Regions from separate parts of the Arthrobacter sp. AOP29-A2-19 genome, predicted to be linked through region 1. Evidence: predicted binding sites of a transcription regulator. Region 1 holds the regulator's gene; the other holds the start of a gene.

Region 1 (9,599 bases):
CTGGCGATGGAGAACAACCTCGCCATCATCCCGGTGCTCAACAAGATAGACCTTCCGGCGGCGCAGCCGGAGAAATACGCCGCCGAGCTGGCCAACCTCATCGGCGGCGATCCGGACGACGTGCTTCGGGTGTCCGGCAAGACCGGCGCGGGCGTCGAAGTGCTTCTGGACAAGATCGTGCGCGATCTGCCCGCCCCCGTGGGCGATCCCAACGCGCCGGCGCGGGCCATGATCTTCGATTCCGTCTACGACACCTACCGCGGAGTCGTCACCTACGTTCGGGTGGTCGACGGGCACCTGAGCCCCCGTGAGCGCATCCAGATGATGTCCACCCGCGCGAGCCACGAACTGCTCGAGATCGGTGTGAGTTCCCCCGAGCCCACCCCGAGCCCGGGCCTGGGCGTGGGCGAGGTGGGCTACCTCATCACGGGCGTGAAGGACGTGCGCCTGTCCAAGGTCGGCGACACCGTTACGAACCTCGCCAAGCCGGCCGCCACGTCGCTGGGCGGCTACGAGGACCCCAAGCCCATGGTGTTCTCCGGCCTCTACCCGATCGACGGCTCCGACTACCCGATCCTGCGCGACGCGCTGGACAAGCTGCAATTGAACGACGCCGCATTGACGTACGTGCCGGAAACCTCCGTTGCGCTGGGCTTCGGCTTCCGCGTCGGCTTCCTCGGCCTGCTGCACCTCGAGATCGTGCGCGAGCGTCTGGAGCGCGAGTTCAACCTGGACCTCATCTCCACCGCGCCCAACGTGGTCTACGAGGTCATGACCGACGACAGGAACATGGTCACGGTCACGAACCCCAGCGAGTTCCCCACGGGCAAGATCCTCGAGGTCCACGAGCCCATGGTCGCGGCGACCATCCTGGCGCCCAACGAGTTCGTCGGCGCCATCATGGAGCTGTGCCAGTCGCGGCGCGGCCAGATGCGCGGGATGGACTACCTCTCGGAGGAGCGCGTTGAACTGCGCTACTGGCTGCCCCTCGCCGAGATCGTTTTCGACTTCTTCGACATCCTCAAGTCCAAGACCCGCGGCTATGCGTCGCTGGACTGGAAGGCGGACGGCGAACAGGTCGCCGACCTGGTCAAGGTCGACATCCTGCTTCAGGGCGAACAGGTCGACGCCTTCAGCGCGATCACGCACAAGGATAAGGCCTACTCCTACGGCACGATGATGACGTCGAAGCTGCGCGAGCTCATTCCGCGGCAGCAGTTCGAGGTCCCGATCCAGGCGGCCATCGGCTCGCGCATCATCGCCCGCGAGAGCATCCGCGCGATCCGCAAGGACGTGCTCGCAAAGTGCTACGGCGGGGACATCTCCCGCAAGCGCAAGCTTCTGGAAAAGCAGAAGGAAGGCAAGAAGCGGATGAAGATGGTCGGCCGCGTCGAGGTGCCGCAAGAGGCGTTCATCGCCGCGCTGTCCTCCGACGACTCCAAGGACAAGGGCAAGAAGTAGCCCCATGCCCTCAGCCTTGCCGCTGGGCGATCCGGCCCCGGCCGATGGCCTGCTTCCGAGCTCCACCCGCGAAGGCGCGGGGACCCGCCCCTTCTGCGTGTATGTCCACATTCCGTTCTGCGCCGTGCGGTGCGGGTACTGCGACTTCAACACGTACACGGCGCACGAACTGGGGTCCGGCGCCACGCAGGACACCTACGCCCAGGCCGTCGCCGCCGAGCTCGAGTTCGGGGCGGGCGTCATCGAGTCCTCCGGTCTACCGCCGCGGCCGGTCGAGACCGTCTTCTTCGGCGGAGGCACGCCGACGCTCCTACCGGCCGAGGACCTCGCTTCGGTCCTGCGGCGCATCGACGACCTGTGGGGGCTCGCGCCGGGCGCCGAGGTCACCACGGAAGCCAATCCGGACTCGGTGACGCCCGAGTCACTCCGCGTGCTGGCGGCGGCGGGCTTCACGCGCGTCTCGTTCGGCATGCAGTCGGCGGTGCCGCACGTCCTGAAGACGCTGGACCGGACGCACCGCCCCGAGCGCGTGGGCCTCGCCGTCCAGTGGGCCCGCGAGGCCGGACTGGCGGTCAGCGTGGACCTGATCTACGGAACCCCCGGCGAAAGCCTGGAGGACTGGCGGACCAGCCTGGAAACGGCGCTGTCCTACGCGCCGGACCACATTTCGGCCTACGCGCTGATCATCGAGGACGGCACACGCCTGGCCGCACAGATCCGGCGCGGCGGAGTGCCCAACATCGACGACGACGACCACGCCGACAAGTACTTGCTGGCGGACTCGATGCTGTCGGCCGCGGGGTTCGAATGGTACGAGGTCAGCAACTGGAGCCGCTCGGGCGCCACGCGTTGCCGGCACAACATCGCGTACTGGACCGGCGCGGACTGGTGGGGCGCCGGGCCCGGCGCGCATTCGCACGTGGGCGGCCTGCGCTGGTGGAACGTCAAGCACCCGTCCGCGTACCAGCAGCGAATCGACGCGGGGGTCTCCCCGGCGGCGGGGAGGGAGACGCCGGACGACGAAGCACGGTACCTCGAGCGCGCGATGCTCCTGACGCGGATCTCCGACGGCATGCCCATTGCCCTGTTGCGGCCCGAGGGGCGCTCCGCCGTCGCCGGCCTGATCGCCGACGGACTGGTAGATGGCGCGGCCGCGCTGCACGGAACCATTGTGCCCACGCTCAACGGACGGCTCCTGGCGGACGCGATCGTGCGGCGGCTGCTGGACTTCTGATCCGGGCGCGGCCCGAGGGTCACGGACACGCGGCGCCGATCGGCACCGCGGCGAAACCCGGGGTCGGTGTGGGGCCCGCCGCCTAGTGGAGCAAGCGCAGGTTGAGCGGGTACCGGTAGGGCCGGCCGCGATTGACCTCGATGCCGGCGACGACGCCGCTGACCGTCAGGTAGACCCAGATGGCGACCGCGACGACGGCGAAGAAGCCGCCCACCACGGGAATCAGGGTCAGGATGTTGGCCAACATCGCCAACACGGTCAGTGGCGCGGTGAAGTTCAGCGCCTCTTTGGACTCCTGCGCGGTGAACGGACCGCGACCCCGGTAGACGAAGTAGATCACCGCGGACGGCACGAAGCCCAGGATCGCTCCGAAGTGGGCGATCGTTGCCCATTGCCGGTCCTCTGAGGGACTCAGCGGCAGCGGAGCGGGGGAGGAGGCCTCGTAGTGCCTCTGGTCCCCGGAACCGTTCCGTGCCTTTTCGTCGAACCCGTGGGTCACGCCCGCGTCTCCATTCATGGATGCCAATTGCCGTCAGTTTATCCGAGAAGCACGCCGGCGGCGCACGCGGCCCGCGCATCCGCCCCCGATCTTCCGGGGGCACCGGAGTGCGGCGGCCGCGACCTACCCGCCGTCGGCCGTCAGGAAGTCGATGACCTCCTCGACGCGGCCCAACAGGCTCGGCTCCAAGTCGGCGTAGCTCGAGACGCTGCCCAGCAGCCGCTTCCACCCGAGCGCGACGTCTGCCGGCGTCGAGTGGGGCCATCCGAGCCCACGAAGGATGCCCGTTTTCCAGTCTGTGCCGCGCGGGACGACGGGCCAGGCCCGGATGCCCAGCACGGACGGCCGGATGGCCTGCCATACGTCCACATAGGGGTGCCCGACGACGAGGACGTTGCCGCGCGCGCCGGGCACGGCCATGGCCTCCGCGGCGATCTTCGCCTCCTTGCTCCCGGGGACCAGGTGGTCCACCAGGATGCCCAGACGGCGGCCCGGCCCGGGGCGGAAATCGCGGACGAAGGACGCGAGGTCGTCGACGCCGTGGAGCGGCTCCACCACCACGCCCTCGACCCGAAGGTCGTGGCCCCAGACCTTCTCGACGAGCTCGGCGTCGTGTTTGCCCTCCACCCATATGCGGCTGGCACGCGCGGTACGCGCCTTGAGGTTGTCCACGCGCACCGAGCCAGAGGCCGTTCGGACCGGGCCGGCGGGAGCCATGCCGGACACGGGTTCGACGAGTTCGATCGGTTCGCCCTCCAGCAGGAACCCGAAGCCGGTGCGGAAGGACTTCGTCTTGCCGCGCCGGTCCTCCAGGACCACAATGCGCATTCCGCCGGCCTTCTCCACGCGCACGACCTCGCCGACCCACTCGGATTGGACGTCCTCAAGCAAGAGGCCCAGCGCCGCGGGGACCTTCCGAAGTTCGCGGCGGCGCGGCGCGGAGATCTCCTGCGCGCCCCATTCGTAGTTGTTCACGGAACCAGACAGCCTTTCGTCGTGCGCCCCCTCGGGCGACGGTGCGCTCCGGCCACCCGGCGCGCAGCCACCATGCTAACAACGGTGAAAGGTATTAGACTTAGCACTTGAACACGTCGAGTGCTAAGCACCGGCGTCTTCCGACATTTTGCAGCGAGACGAAGATTGGAGGGACGGGATGTCCGAACCGCGACGCCTCGAGGTCCTCCGGGCCATCGTCGAAGACTATGTGCATTCCCGCGAGCCGGTGGGATCGAAGGCCCTCGTGGAGCGCCACCACCTGGGCGTCTCGGCGGCAACCATCCGGAACGACATGGCCGCGCTGGAGGACGAGGGCCTCATCGCGGCCCCCCACACGTCGTCGGGCCGCATCCCCACGGAACAGGGCTACCGCCGCTTCGTGGACCGCATCGAGGACGTGCGCCCACTTTCGCCCGCCGAGCGGCGCGCCATCCAGTCGCTCATCGACGGAGCGGACGACGTCGACGACGTGCTCGAGCGGACGGTCAGGCTCCTGGCCCAGCTGACCCACCAGGTCGCGGTCATCCAGGTGCCCCAGTACAGCGACGCGGCGGTGCGCCACATCGAACTGGTGGGTCTGGGCTCCGGGCAGGTGCTGACCGTCCTCATCAGCACGTCGGGCAAGGTGGAACAGCGGGTGGTCCTCACGCCGCCGGAGACCTCGGACGACGACCTGCACACCCTGAAGGCTGCCTTTATGGGCGCGGCCGCCGCGGGCAAGCTGGCCGAGCTTGCGGCCCTTGCGGCGACCGCCGTGGACACCGTTCCCGCCCGCCTTCGGATTGCCGCGCGCATCATCGCCGGCGCCCTCGGGACCCTGGGCGACAACAGCGTGGTCGACCGGATCGTGATGGCCGGAACCGCCAACCTCGCCCGCTCCACGGGGGACTTCCCGTTGACCATCACGCCGGTCCTCGAGGCGCTGGAGGAACAGGTGGTGCTCCTGCGGCTGTTCTCGGAGATGGAGATGGACGCCCGCGGCATCGCGGTGCGCATCGGCAGCGAGAACGCGTACGGTGGACTGGTCGAAACCTCGGTGGTCGCCACGGGCTACGGACCGGGCCAATCGGCCAAAATAGGCATCCTCGGCCCGACCCGCATGGACTACCCCAGCAGCATGGCCGCCGTGCGCGCGGTCGCCCGCTATCTTTCCCGGATCTTGGCCGGCTGACGCCTGCCTCCCGGTACACCAAGCATCGAAACGCAGGAAAGGACACAGCGAACACTGTGAGCAACCACTACGACGTGCTCGGCGTCGCGCAGGACGCGACCACCGAGGAGATCAAAAAGGCGTACCGCAAACTGGCGCGCAAGCTGCACCCGGACGTCAATGCGGCGGAGGGCGCCGCCGACGAGTTCAAGCTCGTCACCCGCGCCTACGAGGTGCTGTCCGATCCCGAGAAGCGCCGGAACTACGACGCCACGGGGAACGAGAACGGCAACGCCGGCGGCGGCGGACCGGGCGCCGGATTCGGCTTCAACGACATCTTCGAACAGTTCTTCGGCGGACAGGGCCAGTCCGCCGGCCCCGCGTCCCGGCGTAGCCGTGGCCGCGACGCCCTCATCACCGCCACCATCGACCTCAAGGACGCGGTGCAGGGGGTCGTCTACCCGCTGGAAATGGAGACCGCCGTCACCTGCAAGACCTGCGAGGGCTCGTGCTGCCAGCCGGGCACATCGCCCGAGACCTGCACCATTTGCCACGGCCGCGGGCAGATCCAGCGGCCGGTGCGCTCCTTCCTCGGCCAGATGATGACCGTGGAGACCTGCAGTGCCTGCCGCGGGTTCGGAACCACGCTCCCCAGCCCGTGCAACGAGTGCATGGGCCAGGGCCGAGTGCGCGAGCGCGTGAGCAAGCAACTCAAGGTCCCAGCCGGCGTCGCGACGGGCACGCGAATTCACCTCGCCGCACAGGGCGAGGCCGGCCCCGGCGGGGGCCCGGCCGGAGATCTCTACGTCGAAATCGACGTTCGTCGGCACCCGGTCTTCGAGCGCGAGGGCAACGATCTCCACGCCACGCTCACGGTTCCGATGACGGCCGCGGCCCTCGGCGCCGACCTGGACCTCGACACTTTCGACGGCGCCCAGGACATCCGCGTCGAGGCCGGAGCGCAGTCCGCGGACACCATCCGCCTTGCGCAGCTCGGCGTGCCGCGCCTGCGTGGCGGCGGCCGCGGAGACCTGATCGTCCACCTCCAGGTCGAGACGCCCACGAAGCTCGACGCCGAGCAGCGGGACCTGCTTGAACAGCTGGCCCGGCTGCGCGGCGAGGAAGTGGCCGAGGGCCGGCTCTCCGAGCGCGGCGGCGTCTTCTCCCGCTTCTTCGACAAGCTCGGCCACCGCGGCTGATGAGCAACCAGGCGTTCCGCGTCGACCCGGCGGCGCTCGTTGGCGCGGCGCCGGGCGACACCGTGCCGCTCGACGGCCCGGAGGGCCACCACGCCGTGTCCGTCAAGCGGGTGCGGGAAGGCGAGCGCATTGACCTGGTCGACGGCGACGGGCGGCGCGCGGTCTGCGTGGTCACTTCCACGGCGAAAGGATCCCTGGAGGCCAAGATCGAGGGACTCGAGCTCGCGCCCCCGCCGGGCCTGCGCACGGTTTTGGTCCAGGCGCTGGCCAAGGGGGACCGCGACCTGCAGGCCGTCGAGTCCGCCGTCGAGCTCGGCATCGACCACGTGGTCCCGTGGCAGGCCGAGCGCTGCGTCGTGCGCTGGTCCGCCGATAAGGCCGCCAAGGGTCGCGCGAAGTGGGAAGCAACGGTCCGCGCCGCCGTCAAGCAGTCGAGGCGCTCGCGCGAGCCGTCGGTCGGGGAGACCGTGGGCACGGCCCAGCTGGCGGCCCTCGCCGCCGACGGGACGGCGCCGGAGCCCGGCCGCCGCCTAATGGTGGTCCTCCACGAGGAGGCCGCAAGCCCGCTGTCGCGGGTCGTCGCGGAATGGCTCGCCGAAGGGCCGAAGCCGGCCGAAATCCTCCTGGTCGTCGGGCCCGAGGGCGGCATCGCCCCCGGCGAGATCGACAAGCTGGTGGCGGCCGGCGCCACGACGGCGTCGCTCGGAACGAATGTCCTGCGGGCCTCGACCGCCGGGCCCGCCGCACTCGTTTTGGTCCGCCATCTTGCCGGGCTCCTGGACGGGCGGCCCTAGCGCCCCGCGCCCACGGCGGGCGGCCTCCCGTGAGGACCCCCCCGTCGGAAGATTGCCCTATTCCACCGTCAAGCGCTTGGTGTCCTCGCTCAGGCGTTCTCCGCTCTTGGCGCCCTGACCCCACACGGCAAGCTGGTACTCGCCCGGCTCCATGGCGATCACGAGCTCGTATTCGTCGGCGGGGAGGTCGCCGGACCCCAGCGCTACGGCACCCTGGGACACGACCTCTGCCGGGTCGCCGTCCTGCACGCGCCGAACCTCCCAGCGAGTGCCGCCCGGAAACGCCGCCGACACCCCATGGATGGTCAGTCGGCCGGCGGTGTAGGCGCCGTCGTGCTGGGGTTCGATGATCCAGAGGGGGGCGCGCAGGCTGGCCACACGCTCGATGGGTCCCTCCAGGGGGATGTGCCCGAACGCCTGGTATCCCGTGTGGCCGTCCACCAGGACGGTCACACGGGCCGGGGCCGTGCCCGTGATCAGCCCGGCGTTTGCCGCCGCCCCCGTCGCCGTATAGACAAGTTGCTGGACGGCTCGCTCCGCCAGTCCCCGATCCAACTGCCGGGAGAACGCGTCGGCGGAGAGGTCGACGGTGATGACGTTGTCGGTGTCGATGGACGTACCGATGCGCGCCGCCGGCGACCAGACATTGAAGTAGTCGGGATCCGTGGGTGTCTGCTCCAGCATGTACTTGATGCTGGTTGTGATGGGATCGCCCTGGTCCTCGGCCTGGCGGTACTCGCGGTAGAGGTACACCGTGGAGTCCCGCTCGCCCAGCCAATAGATGGGGGAGAGGCGGTGGCTGCTCAGCTTCTCGAGCGGGGCGGCGTCCGTCTTCGCCGAGGCCACGGGAGCCGAGGCGGAGGCTCCGTCCGGCATGGTGCTGGTCGACGCGCCGGTGCCCCCCGCGCACGCCGAGACTGTGCCGAGGCACGCCACAAGCGCCAAAACAGCCAAGCGGGAGCTGGTGCGCCTGCGGTGCCGAGGGCTTGTCAACGTGGTCCTTTTCATGGTGGAGGGGCGCGGTCGCCATGGCCGCCCACACCAAGCTTGGCATAGTGGGCCCCCTCGGGAGCACCGGGTTCCGGTGTTGACGCCGGACTGTTGTACTACCGATATGTCCCGTTGTTGCACTAATTACCGGTGCGTACAAGTGGCGGGCGCGCTACCGCGCGGCGGGCCGCCGTGCCGCCGCCCGTGTTCGACAAGCGTGTTCAAGTACGATGGAAGGGCGCCGGAAACGCCTCGGAGAACCCCGGGTCGGGATAGGCCGGCGCACAGCAACGGGAGGCGACGCCGCCAGCATGACCCAAGACGCCGACAAGCCACAACAGGACTCCGGTGCGGCCGACGTGGTGCGCTTCGACACCACGGATCAGATGGTCGCAACACTAGGAGCGCACGACGAGGTGCTGCGGATCGTGCAAGGCGTCTACCCGCTGGCGAAGCTCCACGTGCGCGGCAACGAATTGACGATCGCTGGCGACGCCGTGGACGCCGCGAAGGCGATGCGCGTCGTCACCGAGGCGCGCGGGCTCGCGGCCGGCGGCACGCGGATTTCGGCCCACCTGGTCGAACAACTCGTTCGCATGGTGGAGGCGCCCTCGTCCGTCCCTGGAAGCGCCAGCGGTGTGTTCGGCCTCAACATCCTTTCGGGGCGCGGCCGCAGCATCCGCCCCAAGACCGTGAACCAGAAGTCGTACGTGGACGCCATCGACGACAACACGGTCATCTTCGGCATCGGCCCTGCGGGCACCGGCAAGACGTTTCTCGCCATGGCCAAGGCCGTGCAGGCCCTCCAGGCCAAGGAAGTCAGCCGCATCATCCTGACCCGCCCGGCGGTGGAGGCCGGAGAGAAGCTCGGCTTCCTGCCGGGAACCCTGACGGACAAGATCGATCCCTACCTGCGCCCCCTTTACGACGCGCTGCACGACATGGTGGACCCGGAGTCCATTCCGCGGCTCATCGCCGCGGGGACCATCGAGGTGGCACCTTTGGCGTACATGCGCGGCCGCACCCTGAACGACGCCTTCATCATCCTCGACGAGGCGCAGAACACAACGCCGGAGCAGATGAAGATGTTCCTGACCCGCCTTGGCTTCGGCTCCAAGATCGTGGTCACCGGGGACATCACCCAAATCGACCTGCCCGGCGGCACGAAGTCCGGCCTCAAGGTGGTCAGCGAGATTCTCGACGACGTGGAGGACATCGCCTTCCGCACGCTGGACGCCAGCGACGTGGTGCGCCACCGGCTCGTCTCCGACATCGT
Region 2 (11,582 bases), 570 kb from region 1:
TCCGGGTGTCCCTGAGCTTCTCCACCCACGTGCGCATCCCGGCCACGCCGAAGTTCTTGGCGAAGTGGGCGGGGATCCCCACGAGCTCGGAGCGTCCCAGAAGGCGCGCGGCGGTCGCGCGGACGGCCTGCGCCGCGTTCTCGCCGAGCACCTCGGCCTCCGGCGTGGCGGGCCGGGGTGCCCACGCCTGCCATTGCCTGTCCTTCTTCCGGCGCCCCCGGGCCGCGGCCAGCTCCGCCGGGGAGATGAGTTGCAGCTCTCCCCCGCCGTCGTCGACCAGGTAGTTTCCGTCGTCGTGCTCGCCGACCACCGCGACGTCGATCGACTCGCTCTCCTCCGCCTCGGCACCCGACGCCCAGGGCAGCAGCGCCTCGGTGACGCGCACGACGACGGCGCGGCCCTCGTCCAGCGCGGCGTCCAGGTTCGCCTGTGCCACCTTGGTGCTGCTCGTCGTCTGTTCACGGATCGGGGCGCCGCAGCGGGAGAGCAGGTTCGCGACGTACGGCTCGGGGTGCGCGCGGGTGACGACGGTCGCCGTCGTCGTCTCCTCGTACTCGAAGGTGAAGACCATAAAGCCGATGCCGCCGGCGAGTCCGGCCAGCAGTGCCTCGCTGAGCGGCTGACCGTTGAGGGGGTGCGTCACGCCCGCTTGGGTCAGGACTCGGTGCCAGAGCGCGGCGTCGTACTGGACGACCGCCTCGGGCGCCGGGTACTCGGGCAGCTCCACCTCCTCCGGCTCCGTGGCCGGAGCGGGCTCCGCGCCGAGCGCCTCCGCGGCGGGACGGGAGGTCCCCTCCGGCTTGCCGGCCAGGATGTGCTTGCGGGCCAGCGTGTAGCTCTCGCCGGTGCGTGCCATGCGGTCGCGGGCGAGTTTCTTCAGCTGCTTGGGCTGGGACATGGAGGGGTCTTTTCTGTTGCGGCGGATGCGCGGGCCGATGCGGCGGCCGCGCTCGGCGCGGCTCCGCATACCGAAACATTCTACGGGCCGGGACCAAGGGGGCGCCGGGTTCGCCGGGTACCGCGGCGGGACACAAAATGGGCCCAAGATCCGCAGAGACGCAGGTCACACACCGGTTCATGAATGAAGCGGTTGTTGCGCATCTCCATTCGATGGATTTGTTTCACATCCGTGTCCGCGACACGCCCCGAAACGCGTATCCGCACCTCTGGCCCTCGCGTACCGTTTGTGCTTACCTTGCGAACAGCGGTGCTCCAGTGCCCATCGGTATTGGAGCGTAATTTGCTCCATCGTGGGGACGAATGGACGAAGTGATTGGGGACCAAATGGTCGAGTTGCAGAAATTCGAGAATGCGCACTATTTGACGGTGGCCGAGGTGGCGGAGGCGATGCGCGTGTCGAAGATGACCGTGTATCGCCTGGTTCACGCGGGGGAACTGCCGGCGGTGAGGTTTGGCAGGTCGTACCGGGTGCCCGAGCGCGCCGTCGAGGAATACCTCGTCGCCGAGCAGCACGCGGCCGGGCCCGTGCACCACAGGACCTCGTAGCACCGGCGGCTACGCGCACCCGAGGGCCGTGCCAACCGGCCACGCGCCCGAACCACGCGAAGTGGACACCACACCGGTTAACTACCCGGTGAAATGTCCACTTCGCGTGGCAGTGGGGGCGTAGCCCGCGGTCGCGATGGGGCGGGCCCTACCGCGGCTAGCGCGAGCGGTAGTTGGGCGCCTCGACCGTCATCATGATGTCGTGCGGGTGGGACTCCTTGAGCCCGGCCGCGGTGATGCGGACGAACTTGCCCTTCTCCTTGAGCTCGGGGATGGTGTGCCCGCCGACGTAGAACATGGTCTGGCGAAGGCCGCCCACCAGCTGGTGCGCCACGGCGGACAGCGGTCCGCGGTACGGGACCTGGCCCTCGATGCCCTCGGGGATCAGCTTCTCGTCGGTGGGGACGTCCGCCTGGAAGTAGCGGTCCTTGGAGTACGAGGTGTTCTTGCCGCGCGTCTGCATGGCGCCGAGCGAGCCCATGCCGCGGTAGGCCTTGAACTGCTTACCGTTCATAAACACCAGGTCGCCCGGGGACTCGGCGGTGCCGGCCAGCAGCGAGCCGAGCATCACGGAGTCGGCGCCGGCGACGAGCGCCTTGCCGATGTCGCCCGAGTGCTGCAGGCCGCCGTCGGCGATGAGCGGGACGCCGGCCGGGATGGCGGCCTTGGCGGATTCGTAGATCGCGGTGACCTGCGGGACGCCCACGCCCGCGACGATGCGGGTGGTGCAGATGGAGCCCGGACCCACGCCGACCTTGATGGCGTCGGCGCCGGCGTCGATCAGTGCCTGCGCGCCCTCGCGGGTGGCGGCCTGCCCGCCGACGACGTCGACGTGCGCGGCGGCCGGATCCTTCTTGAGGCGGGAGATCATGTCCAGCACGCCCTGGCTGTGGCCGTTGGCGGTGTCCACCACCAGCACGTCCACCCCGGCGTCGATCAGGGACATCGCCCGGTCGTAGCCCTCGCCGAAGAAGCCGACGGCGGCGCCGACGCGCAGGCGGCCCTCTTCGTCCTTGGTGGCCAGCGGGTACTGCTCGGCCTTGTCGAAGTCCTTGACGGTGATCAGGCCCTGGAGGATGCCGTGGTCGTCGACGAGCGGCAGCTTCTCGATGCGGTGCTTGCTCAGCAGCGCGATGACCTCCGCGCGGGGCACGCCGACGCGCGCGGTGACCAGCGGCATGGCGGTCATGGCCTCGTACACCTTGGTGGTCAGGAACTGCTCGCGCGGGATGAACCGGGTGTCGCGGTTGGTGATGATGCCCAACAGCTTCTTGCCGGCGTCCACCACGGGCAGTCCCGAGACGCGGTAGTGGAAGCAGAGGTCGTCCAGTTCCTGCAGCGTGGCGTCCGGGCCAACGGTCACGGGGTCGGTGATCATCCCGGACTCGCTGCGCTTGACCTGGTCCACCTGCTTGGCCTGGTCATCGATGGAGAGGTTGCGGTGGATGATGCCGATGCCACCCTGGCGGGCCAGCGCGATCGCCATCGAGGCTTCGGTAACGGTGTCCATGGCGGCGGAGGCCAGCGGGATGTTCAGCGAGATGCGCTTCGTGAAACGGGTCGCGGTGTCGGCCTCGGAGGGGATGACGTCCGTGGGGCCGGGGAGCAGCAGGACGTCGTCGTAGGTGAGGCCTTCGAAGGCAAACGGGTTGAACTCAGACACGGGGGGCCTTTCGCGAACCGGGTGGGGGATTTCCTACATCCTAGAACGCGAGCGGTCCGTTCCCCATTCCAGGGCGCCGATGTGTCAAACCCGACACCCCTACCAGCCCAGGGAGTCCTTGAGCCTGCGCTCGAAGACTGGCGTGGTGGTCTCCACGTAGGTCCTCGTCAGGTGCGAGTCGTCCATGTAGGCGAGCACGTTGCCGATCACGGGGCGGCACGTGCCGTCGACGCAGAGCTGGTCGGTCATGTCCATGAACTTCAGCGACGGCGGCAGGGCTCCCCCTTCGCCCGTCTGGCGGCGCAGCTCCTCCAGCGGCGAGACGGGGGCCATCAGCCGTTCCGTCGGCGCCGAGCACTCCTCCGCGTCGGGGCCCTTGCGGTCCACACACTCGGGCACGCTGAAGGTGAAGCGCGGGGTGTCGCGCAGGGCGACGACGTCGATCCCCGCGTCCAGGAAGGGCCGCACGCCCTCGACGTAGCCGGGGACGATGCGCTCCTCGTCCGCCGGCGCCGCCGTGTCCGGGCCGGCGTCGTGCGCGGTGAGCGTTCCGACGGTGAGGACCGCGTCGGGCTTGTGGTCCAGGACGTACTGCGTGGCGGCGTCGTTGAACTCGTTGCACTCGGCCTCGCGCTCGTCGGTCTCCGCGCCGAAGCGGCAGGCGGGTCGGTTGACCAGCACCCAGGCCCAGCCGTTGCGCTCGGCGGCGCCGGCGAGGGCCGCCGTCCAATGCTGGGCATGCGAGTCGCCCAGGACCACGATGGTCTTCTCGGCGGTGGCGGGGTCCCCGCCCAGCTGGCAGTACTCCATGCGCGGGTCGACGAGTTCGTAGCCGCCGGCGCAGTCGCCGCCGTAGTTGGCCCATTCGTCCGCCGCGCCGCTGGCGAGCGGACGCACGACGGCGGCCGGGTCGCCGTCGTACTCGAAGCCGGGCTCGAGCGCGCGGGCGCCGGGGTTGTCCGTGGCGTCCTGCTGCTGGGCGGACGTCTCGATCGCGGCGACCCGCGCCTGCCAGCCGCTCAGCGGCATGGCCACGACGGCGACCAGCACGGCCAGCACCAGGCTCAGCCGGCGGCGGCGCTGGGTGGGCCAGTGCCAGGCGTGGAACGGGGTTTCGATGGCGCGGGTGGTGGCCCAGGCCAGTGCCAGCGACAGGGCGATGACGGCGGCGCCGCCGAGGATGCCCGGCTCCGCCTTCTGCCGGACGGCCAGGTAGATCACCAGGATGGGCCAGTGCCAGAGGTACAGGGCGTAGGAGATTCCGCCGAGCGCCACCAGCGGCCGGGCGGCGAGGAGCCGGTCGACGCCCCGGGCGGGCCGGATCTCGCCGGCGCGACCGGTATCGCCGGTGTTGCCGGTAGTGCCGGACGCGATGATCGCCGCGGCCGCAAGCGTCGGCCACAGCGCGGCGTACCCGGGGAACTGGCCCTGCACCTGCAGGACCAGGCCGCATGCCAGCATGGCCGCCAGACCGGCCCAGCCCAGGACAACGCGGAAGCCCACGGGCAGTCGGCCGGCGTACGGGAGGCCGAGCGCCAGCAGGGAGCCGAGCGCGAACTCCCACAGTCGCGCCCGGGTGTCGAAGTAGGCGAACGCCTGGTTGGTCGCGGTGGCGTGGACCGAATACGCGAGCGAGGCCGCGAAGACCAGCCCGAAGGCGGCGGCAACCACGGCCCGGTAGCGCAGGCGCGGGAAGCGGCCGCGGAGGGCGCGCCACGCGAGGGCGCAGGCCGCGAAGACCAACGGCCACAGGATGAAGACCTGGCCCTGGATGGATAGGGACCAGAAGTGCTGAAGGGGGCTGGCCGTGGCGTGGTTCGCCGCGTAGTAGTCGACCGATTCGCTGGCAAGCGTCCAGTTCTGCACGTAGAAGAGGCTCGACCAGGTCTGGGTGAAGACCTCGTGCCAGCGGGTGCGCGGCAGGAGCGATGCGGTGGCCACGAGGATCCCGAGGAGGACCACGACGGCGGCTGGGAGCAGACCCTTGAAGCGGTGCAGCCAGTAGGAGACCAACTTGAGCGGCCGGCCGGCCTCCACCTTGTACGTGAACGACGCCGTGAGCAGGAACGCGGAGATCAGCAGGAACACGTCGACGCCGCCGGAAACCCGGCCAAGCCACACGTGGTAAACGACCACCATGAGTACGGCGAAGGCGCGCAGGCCCTGGACCTCGGGGCGGTACGCGGGCTTCTCCGCGGCACGCGCTGCGGCCGGGATCGTGGTGGCGTTTGGGCCATGGGCCATTGCGGACGGTGTCCCTTCGGCTAGCTGGTCCGGATGCCCGGAGGCAACCACTGCCCGCCGGAACCGTCAATTCTACCAGCCGCCGTTACCAAACAGTTATCTCACCGGTCGGAGGGCCCGCGGGGCAAACGCCCCGCGGGCCCGTCCGCTAGTGCTGACGCCTGGTCTTGCGGGCGGCGGAGGACGCCATCATGACGCCGCCCGCGCCCACCAGGACGACGGCGGCGACGGTCAGGCCCGCCGAGCCGACGCCGGTCTCCGCGAGCGTCGCGGCCGGAACCACCCGGACCGGCGTCGGAGTTCCCGCCCGGGGCGAGGGCACAACGGCCGCCGACGGCGTCGCGCTGTTCTCGATGGGCGTCGGAGTTGCGCTGGTCTCGGTCGGCGGGGCGCTGGTCTCCGTGGGCTCGGGCGAGGGCTCTTCGCTCGGCTCGTGCGAGTAGTCGTCGCAGTCGTCGTCGTCGCCGTGGTGTCCGCCGCCCTTGCGCTCGGCCTGGACCTTCGAGTCGTCCTCGCAGACCTCGTCCTTGCCACCGTTGTCGTCGTCGCAATCGTCGCCGCGGTGGCCACCCTTGCGCTCGGCCTGGACCCGCGAATCGTCCTCGCAGACCTCGTCCTTGCCGCCGCCGTCGCCGTCGCCGCAATCGTCGCCGCGGTGGCCACCCTTGCGCTCGGCCTGGACCCGCGAATCGTCCTCGCAAACCTCGTCCTTGCCACCGTCGTCGTCGTCGCAATCGTCGCCGCGGTGGCCACCCTTGCGCTCGGCCTGGACCCGCGAATCGTCCTCGCAGACGTCGTCCTTGGCGTCGTCGCCCTTGTTACCGCCGCGGTCGTCCGTCTTTCCGCCGTCGGCCGTGGAGGATTCGGAGGGAGCCGGCTTCGGCGCTTCGGTGCCGACGCCCGCATCCGCCGTCGGCTGTGCGGCCTCCGTCCCCGGAGCCGCCTCGCCGGTCGTCCCGGCGGCATCCGGCACCGTTGCCTCCGGCAACGGCATCCCTTCGGACTCGGCATCCCCCACCGTGGCGTCTCCGGACGAAACGCCATCGCCGGCCCCGGCGTCGGCCGCTTCCGACCCCGGCGGCGGGGACAGCGCGGACGCGGCGCCGGGCGGTTGGGCCGCCTTCCCCTCGTCCGGCTGGGCGGCGGACGACATGGAGAACAGCCAGAAGACAAGCATCGCCAGTGTCACGCCCAGCGCGACGACCATGCGGAAAGAACGGACAGCAAGTGACGCACCCATAAGAACCCCCAAGAAATTCCGAAGCGCGCAGCCCCCTGCGCACCCCACACCGCCCCCTGCGGTGTCCCTGCGTGCAGGTTAGGACGCCGACGCCCGCCGGGTAAACCCCTGGGGGGATTTTTCTGCGGACCGCCACGTCAGCCGACGGTCGGGACACAAGGCAAGGACACGAGGCCCGGACACAACAAGGGCGCCGAACCTCCCGGGGGAAGTTCGGCGCCCTGGCCGGCCGCGCTGGGCGGCCGTGCCTTCCGTGGAAGGCGGTTGGAGCTGTCGCTGGCTAGTGGCTGTGGCCTGCGTGCTCGTCTTCGTTTTCCTGCTTCTCGGCGACCAGGGTCTCCGTGGTGAGCACCAGGGCGGCGATCGACGCGGCGTTGCGCAGCGCGGAGCGCGTCACCTTGACCGGGTCGATGATGCCCGCGGCGAGCAGGTCCTCGTAGACGCCCGTCTTGGCGTTGAAGCCGAAGTTGACCGGCGACTCGGCGACCTTGGAGGCCACCACGTAGCCGTCGTGTCCGGCGTTCTGGGCGATCCAGCGCAGCGGCTGGACCAGGGCACGGCGGACGATGCCGACGGCCGCGGCCGCGTCGCCCTCGAGCGCCACGACGGCGGGATCGGTGTCGAGCACGGAGAGCGCGTCGACGAGGGCGGAGCCGCCACCGGCGACGATGCCCTCTTCCATCGCGGCACGCGTCGCGGAGACGGCGTCCTCGATACGGTGCTTGCGCTCCTTGAGCTCAACCTCCGTCGCGGCGCCGACCTTGATGACGCCGATGCCGCCGGAGAGCTTCGCGAGGCGCTCCTGCAGCTTCTCCTTGTCCCAGTCGGAGTCCGTGCGGGAAAGCTCGGCCTTCAGCTGGGCGACGCGGTCCGCGACGTCCTCGTGGGTGCCGGCGCCGTCGACGATGGTGGTCAGGTCCTTGGTGATGGTGATCCGGCGGGCGGAGCCGAGGACCTCCAGGCCGACCTGGTCCAGCTTCAGGCCCAGGTCCGGGGAAACGACCTGCGCGCCGGTGAGGATCGCGATGTCCTGCATCATGGCCTTGCGGCGGTCGCCGAAGCCCGGTGCCTTGACGGCAACGACGCTGAGCGTGCCGCGCAGCTTGTTGACGACCAGGGTGGACAGGGCCTCGCCCTCGATGTCCTCGGCGATGACGAACAGCGGCTTGCCGGCCTGCAACGCCTTCTCCAGCAGCGGCAGGAACTCGGCCACGGTGGAGATCTTGCCCGAGTTGACCAGGATCAGCGCGTCCTCGAGGACGGCCTCCTGGCGCTCCGGGTCGGTGACGAAGTGCGGGGACAGGAAGCCCTTGTCGAACTGCATGCCCTCGGTGAGGACCAGCTCGGTGGACGTGGTGTTCGATTCCTCGATGGTGATGACGCCCTCGGCGCCGACCTTGCCGAACGCCTCGGCGAGCAGGTCGCCGATCTCGTCGCTCTGCGCGGAGATGGCGGCGACGTTCGCGACGTCCTGGCCCTCGACCGGGCGTGCGATTTCGGCGAGGCGCGTGACAACGGCCTCGACGGCGGTCTCGATGCCGCGCTTGATCTCGCCCGGCGCAGCGCCGGCCGCGACGTTGCGCAGGCCTTCCTTGACCAGGGCCTGCGCGAGCACGGTGGCGGTGGTGGTTCCGTCGCCGGCAACGTCGTTGGTCTTGGTCGCGACCTCCTTGGCGAGCTGTGCGCCAAGGTTCTCGTACGGGTCGTCGAGCTCGATCTCGCGGGCGATCGTCACGCCGTCGTTCGTGATGGTCGGCGCGCCCCACTTCTTGTCCAGAACCACGTTGCGGCCGCGGGGGCCCAGGGTCACCTTGACGGTGTTGGCGAGCTTGTCGATGCCGGCCTCGAGCGCCTTGCGTGCGTCGTCGTTGAAAATAAGCTGTTTAGCCATGCTGCTGCTCCTTGGGATTGCGTAAAGCCCCGGCCGGGGCCGGGGCTTCACACGGGAAAACTACTTGACGACGATGGCCAGCACGTCGCGGGCCGAGAGCACCAGGTACTCCTGGCCGCCGAACTTGACCTCGGTGCCGCCGTACTTCGAGTAGATGACAACGTCGCCCTCGGCGACATCGACGGGAACGCGGTTTCCGTTGTCGTCAACGCGGCCGGGTCCGACTGCCACAACCTTGCCCTCCTGGGGCTTTTCCTTTGCGGTGTCGGGGATGACCAGGCCGGAAGCCGTGGTCTGCTCGGCCTCGAGCGGCTGAACAACAATGCGATCCTCGAGAGGCTTGATGGAGACCGACATGCGGATCTCTCCTTTGCGTGAGTGCCAATGGTTGAAGGGCCGTTGGGATGCACCAACCGTCGTCGCGGTGCCAGCTGGCAAGTACCTCAGGCTTTAGCACCCGACGGGGCCGAGTGCTAATGAAGACTCTATGAGGTGGCTGGCACTCGGTCAAGGCGAGTGCCAAACGGCGGGTCGCGGCGCGTCGCACGGGGACGCCCGACCGTCGGCGCGGCGGCGGCCTGCGGAGGTACGGCGCGACGGCGGCCTGCGGAAGCCCGGCGCGCGGTCCGGCGCCCAGACCCGGCGCCCGAGGTGGGTCAGGCGCGTTCGCCCGGCTCCCTCGCGGCGTCCGCGCGGCTCCTTGCGCGGAACACGCCGAGCGCGCCCACGGTGATGGCCGCGAGCGAAAGCACGACGGCGGCAACGAAGCCGCCCAGCGGAACGCCCAACAGTTCCCGGGCCACCTGGCCCTCGGTCCCGGCACCGAAGTAGTCGCCGCCGGCCTGGATGTAGCTGCCGGCGAGCAGCCCCTGCAGAACGACGGACGCGATCAGGGCCAGCGCGGCGAACACGCCGACCACCATGCCGCCATAGAGCAGGACACGGAACGCGACGCCCGCGCCGCGCAGTGGCGGGGCGCCGGCGTCGTCCTCCCCGCTGGCCGCGTAGACCGCCTCGGGGAAACGGGACAGGACACCTCCGTCGGTTCCGGCCTCCAGCGTCTCCTGCTCCTCGTTGTCCACCACGGCTCCACGGTACCCCGGGCGTCCCGCCGCGGCGGGCGCGCGTGCCGCGGGATTTCGCTAGCGTGCGGCCAGTGCCCAGGCGTCGATCTCCGCCACCAGCTGCGCCTTCCGTTCCGGCGCGGCGAACGAACCGGTGACGGAGTTGCGCGCCAGCAGCTCCAGCTGCTCCTCCCCCAGGCCCAGGGCGTCGGCGACCGCCTCGAAGTTGTCCGCGATGTAGCCGCCGAAGTAGGCGGGGTCGTCCGAGTTGAGCGTGACCTGCAGGTCCTCGCGGAGCATCGCCGGCAGCGGATGCCGGGCGAGGTCGGACACCACGCCGAGGCGGAGGTTGGACAACGGACACACGGTGAGCGGGATCCGTTCGGTGCGCAGCCGCTCCACCATACGCGGGCTCTCCATGCAGCGGACCCCGTGGTCGATGCGCTCCACGCGCAGCAGGTCCAGGGCCTGTTCGATGTAATCCACCGGGCCCTCCTCCCCGGCATGCGCGACCAGGTGGAGCCCCATCGCGCGCGCCTCGGCGAAGATGCCCTCGAAGAGCGACGGCGGGAAGCCCACCTCCGCGGAGTCCAGGCCGACGCCGATCAGGTCGCTGGCGCGGTGCCGCACCGACTCCAGGGTCTCGGCCGCCTCCTCCACGGGGCGGTCGCGCACGAAGCACAGGATCAGGCCGCCGGTCAGGTCTGCCTCCGCCGCCACGCTGCGGAAGCCGGCGAGCAGGCCGTCGATCACCGTGTCCACGGGCACGCCGCGGGAGGTGTGGGCCTGCGGATCGAAGAACATCTCCACGTGGCGCACGCCCTGTTCGACGGCGCGGCGCAGGTAGGCCTGGCACAGCTCGGCGAAGTCCTCCTCGGTGCGCAGCGCGGCCATGCATTCGTAGTAGACGTCCAGGAAGGACAACAGATCGGTGAAGCGGTAGCGGGCGCGCAGTTCCTCACCGTCCGCGTAGGGCAGCACGACGCCGTTCCGCGCGGCCATCCGGAACGCCATCTCCGGCTCCAGGGTGCCCTCGATGTGCAGGTGCAGCTCGGCCTTGGGCAGGGCGGCCAGGCGTGCGGACTGGGTTGGGGACATCGGGGTTCCTTCTCGGCTGGTTCGCCTTGCGGCGTGTGGTCGTTCGGTGTTCCGCTTCCCCCGCGCGGCCGCGCCGGGGAGCCCACCAGCCTACGGGAGCGCGCCGGTGCCCGCGACCGGGCGCCGCCGATATCGGGCGCCGTCCGTTATCGGGCGCCGTCCGTTGTCGGGCGCCGCAGTTGCCGCGCACCGCAGTTGCCGCGCACCGCCGTCGTCGTCGTGCGTCGTCGTCGGCCGCGGCTCCCCCGCACGCCGGCGCGCCGCCGGGCTCCCGGCTCCGCAAACCGTGTGGTTAGCATGGGGGTGACAGCCTCCGGACCGTACGGCCCGGTGTGGATCTACCGGAACAGCGCCGTTCCGAGCGGGGTGCAACCAATGCCAGAACCAGTCCCGATGCCGCGGACCAGCCTCAAGCCCGCCGAGCTGCTCTGCGACCGGCACCCCGCCGACGCGGTGGCGTTCACCGTCGTCGGCGCGGACCTCTCGCGGACCGACCTCACCTACGGCTGGCTCAAGGACCGGTCGGAGCGGGCCGCGGCCGCCTTCGCCGCGCTCGGCGTCGGGCCCGGGGACCGGGTGGCCACACTGATGGGCAAGGGCGCGGACCTGGTCGCTACGCTCGTGGGCCTGTGGCGCCTGGGCGCCGTCCACGTGCCGCTGTTCACCGCCTTCGGCACGCCGGCCATCGAGGTGCGGCTCCAGCGCAGCGGCACCCGGTTCGTCGTCGCCGACGCCGCGTGGGAACACAAGCTGGAGGGCCTGGAGGCCTCGCTCGGCCTGACCATCGTGGTGGCCGGCCCCGTGGGAAGCCCGGAGTCGCTGGACCTGAACGTCCTCATCGACGACCAGCATCCCGGGTTCCCGGCCGCCGAGCGC

What was found. The regulator HrcA, encoded in region 1, represses chaperone genes, less so after heat shock. The targets are predictions, from matches to a motif close to TTNGCACTCGNNNNNNNCGAGTGCNAA.
Region 2: a site for HrcA is predicted at 9,041-9,067, ahead of groES (co-chaperone GroES). Genes of this name have one in related genera too.

Annotation. Positions count from the first base shown of each region.
Region 1 covers NZ_CM176894.1:1,347,732-1,357,330, reverse strand. Annotated here, with positions in the region: gene lepA (translation elongation factor 4) at 1-1,461, shown strand, start outside; gene hemW (radical SAM family heme chaperone HemW) at 1,466-2,695, shown strand; gene AC3ZJJ_RS06200 (DUF4870 domain-containing protein) at 2,778-3,212, opposite strand; gene AC3ZJJ_RS06195 (DUF3097 domain-containing protein) at 3,318-4,169, opposite strand; gene hrcA (heat-inducible transcriptional repressor HrcA) at 4,348-5,361, shown strand; gene dnaJ (molecular chaperone DnaJ) at 5,418-6,539, shown strand; gene AC3ZJJ_RS06180 (16S rRNA (uracil(1498)-N(3))-methyltransferase) at 6,539-7,333, shown strand; gene AC3ZJJ_RS06175 (GerMN domain-containing protein) at 7,391-8,209, opposite strand; gene AC3ZJJ_RS06170 (PhoH family protein) at 8,635-9,599, shown strand, end outside.
Region 2 covers NZ_CM176894.1:774,804-786,385, reverse strand. Annotated here, with positions in the region: gene AC3ZJJ_RS03555 (BtrH N-terminal domain-containing protein) at 1-967, opposite strand, end outside; gene AC3ZJJ_RS03550 (helix-turn-helix domain-containing protein) at 1,285-1,506, shown strand; gene guaB (IMP dehydrogenase) at 1,664-3,169, opposite strand; gene AC3ZJJ_RS03540 (acyltransferase family protein) at 3,269-5,413, opposite strand; gene AC3ZJJ_RS03535 (hypothetical protein) at 5,562-6,620, opposite strand; gene groL (chaperonin GroEL) at 6,934-8,544, opposite strand; gene groES (co-chaperone GroES) at 8,605-8,901, opposite strand; gene AC3ZJJ_RS03520 (hypothetical protein) at 9,201-9,629, opposite strand; gene AC3ZJJ_RS03515 (adenosine deaminase) at 9,687-10,706, opposite strand; gene AC3ZJJ_RS03510 (AMP-binding protein) at 11,082-11,582, shown strand, end outside.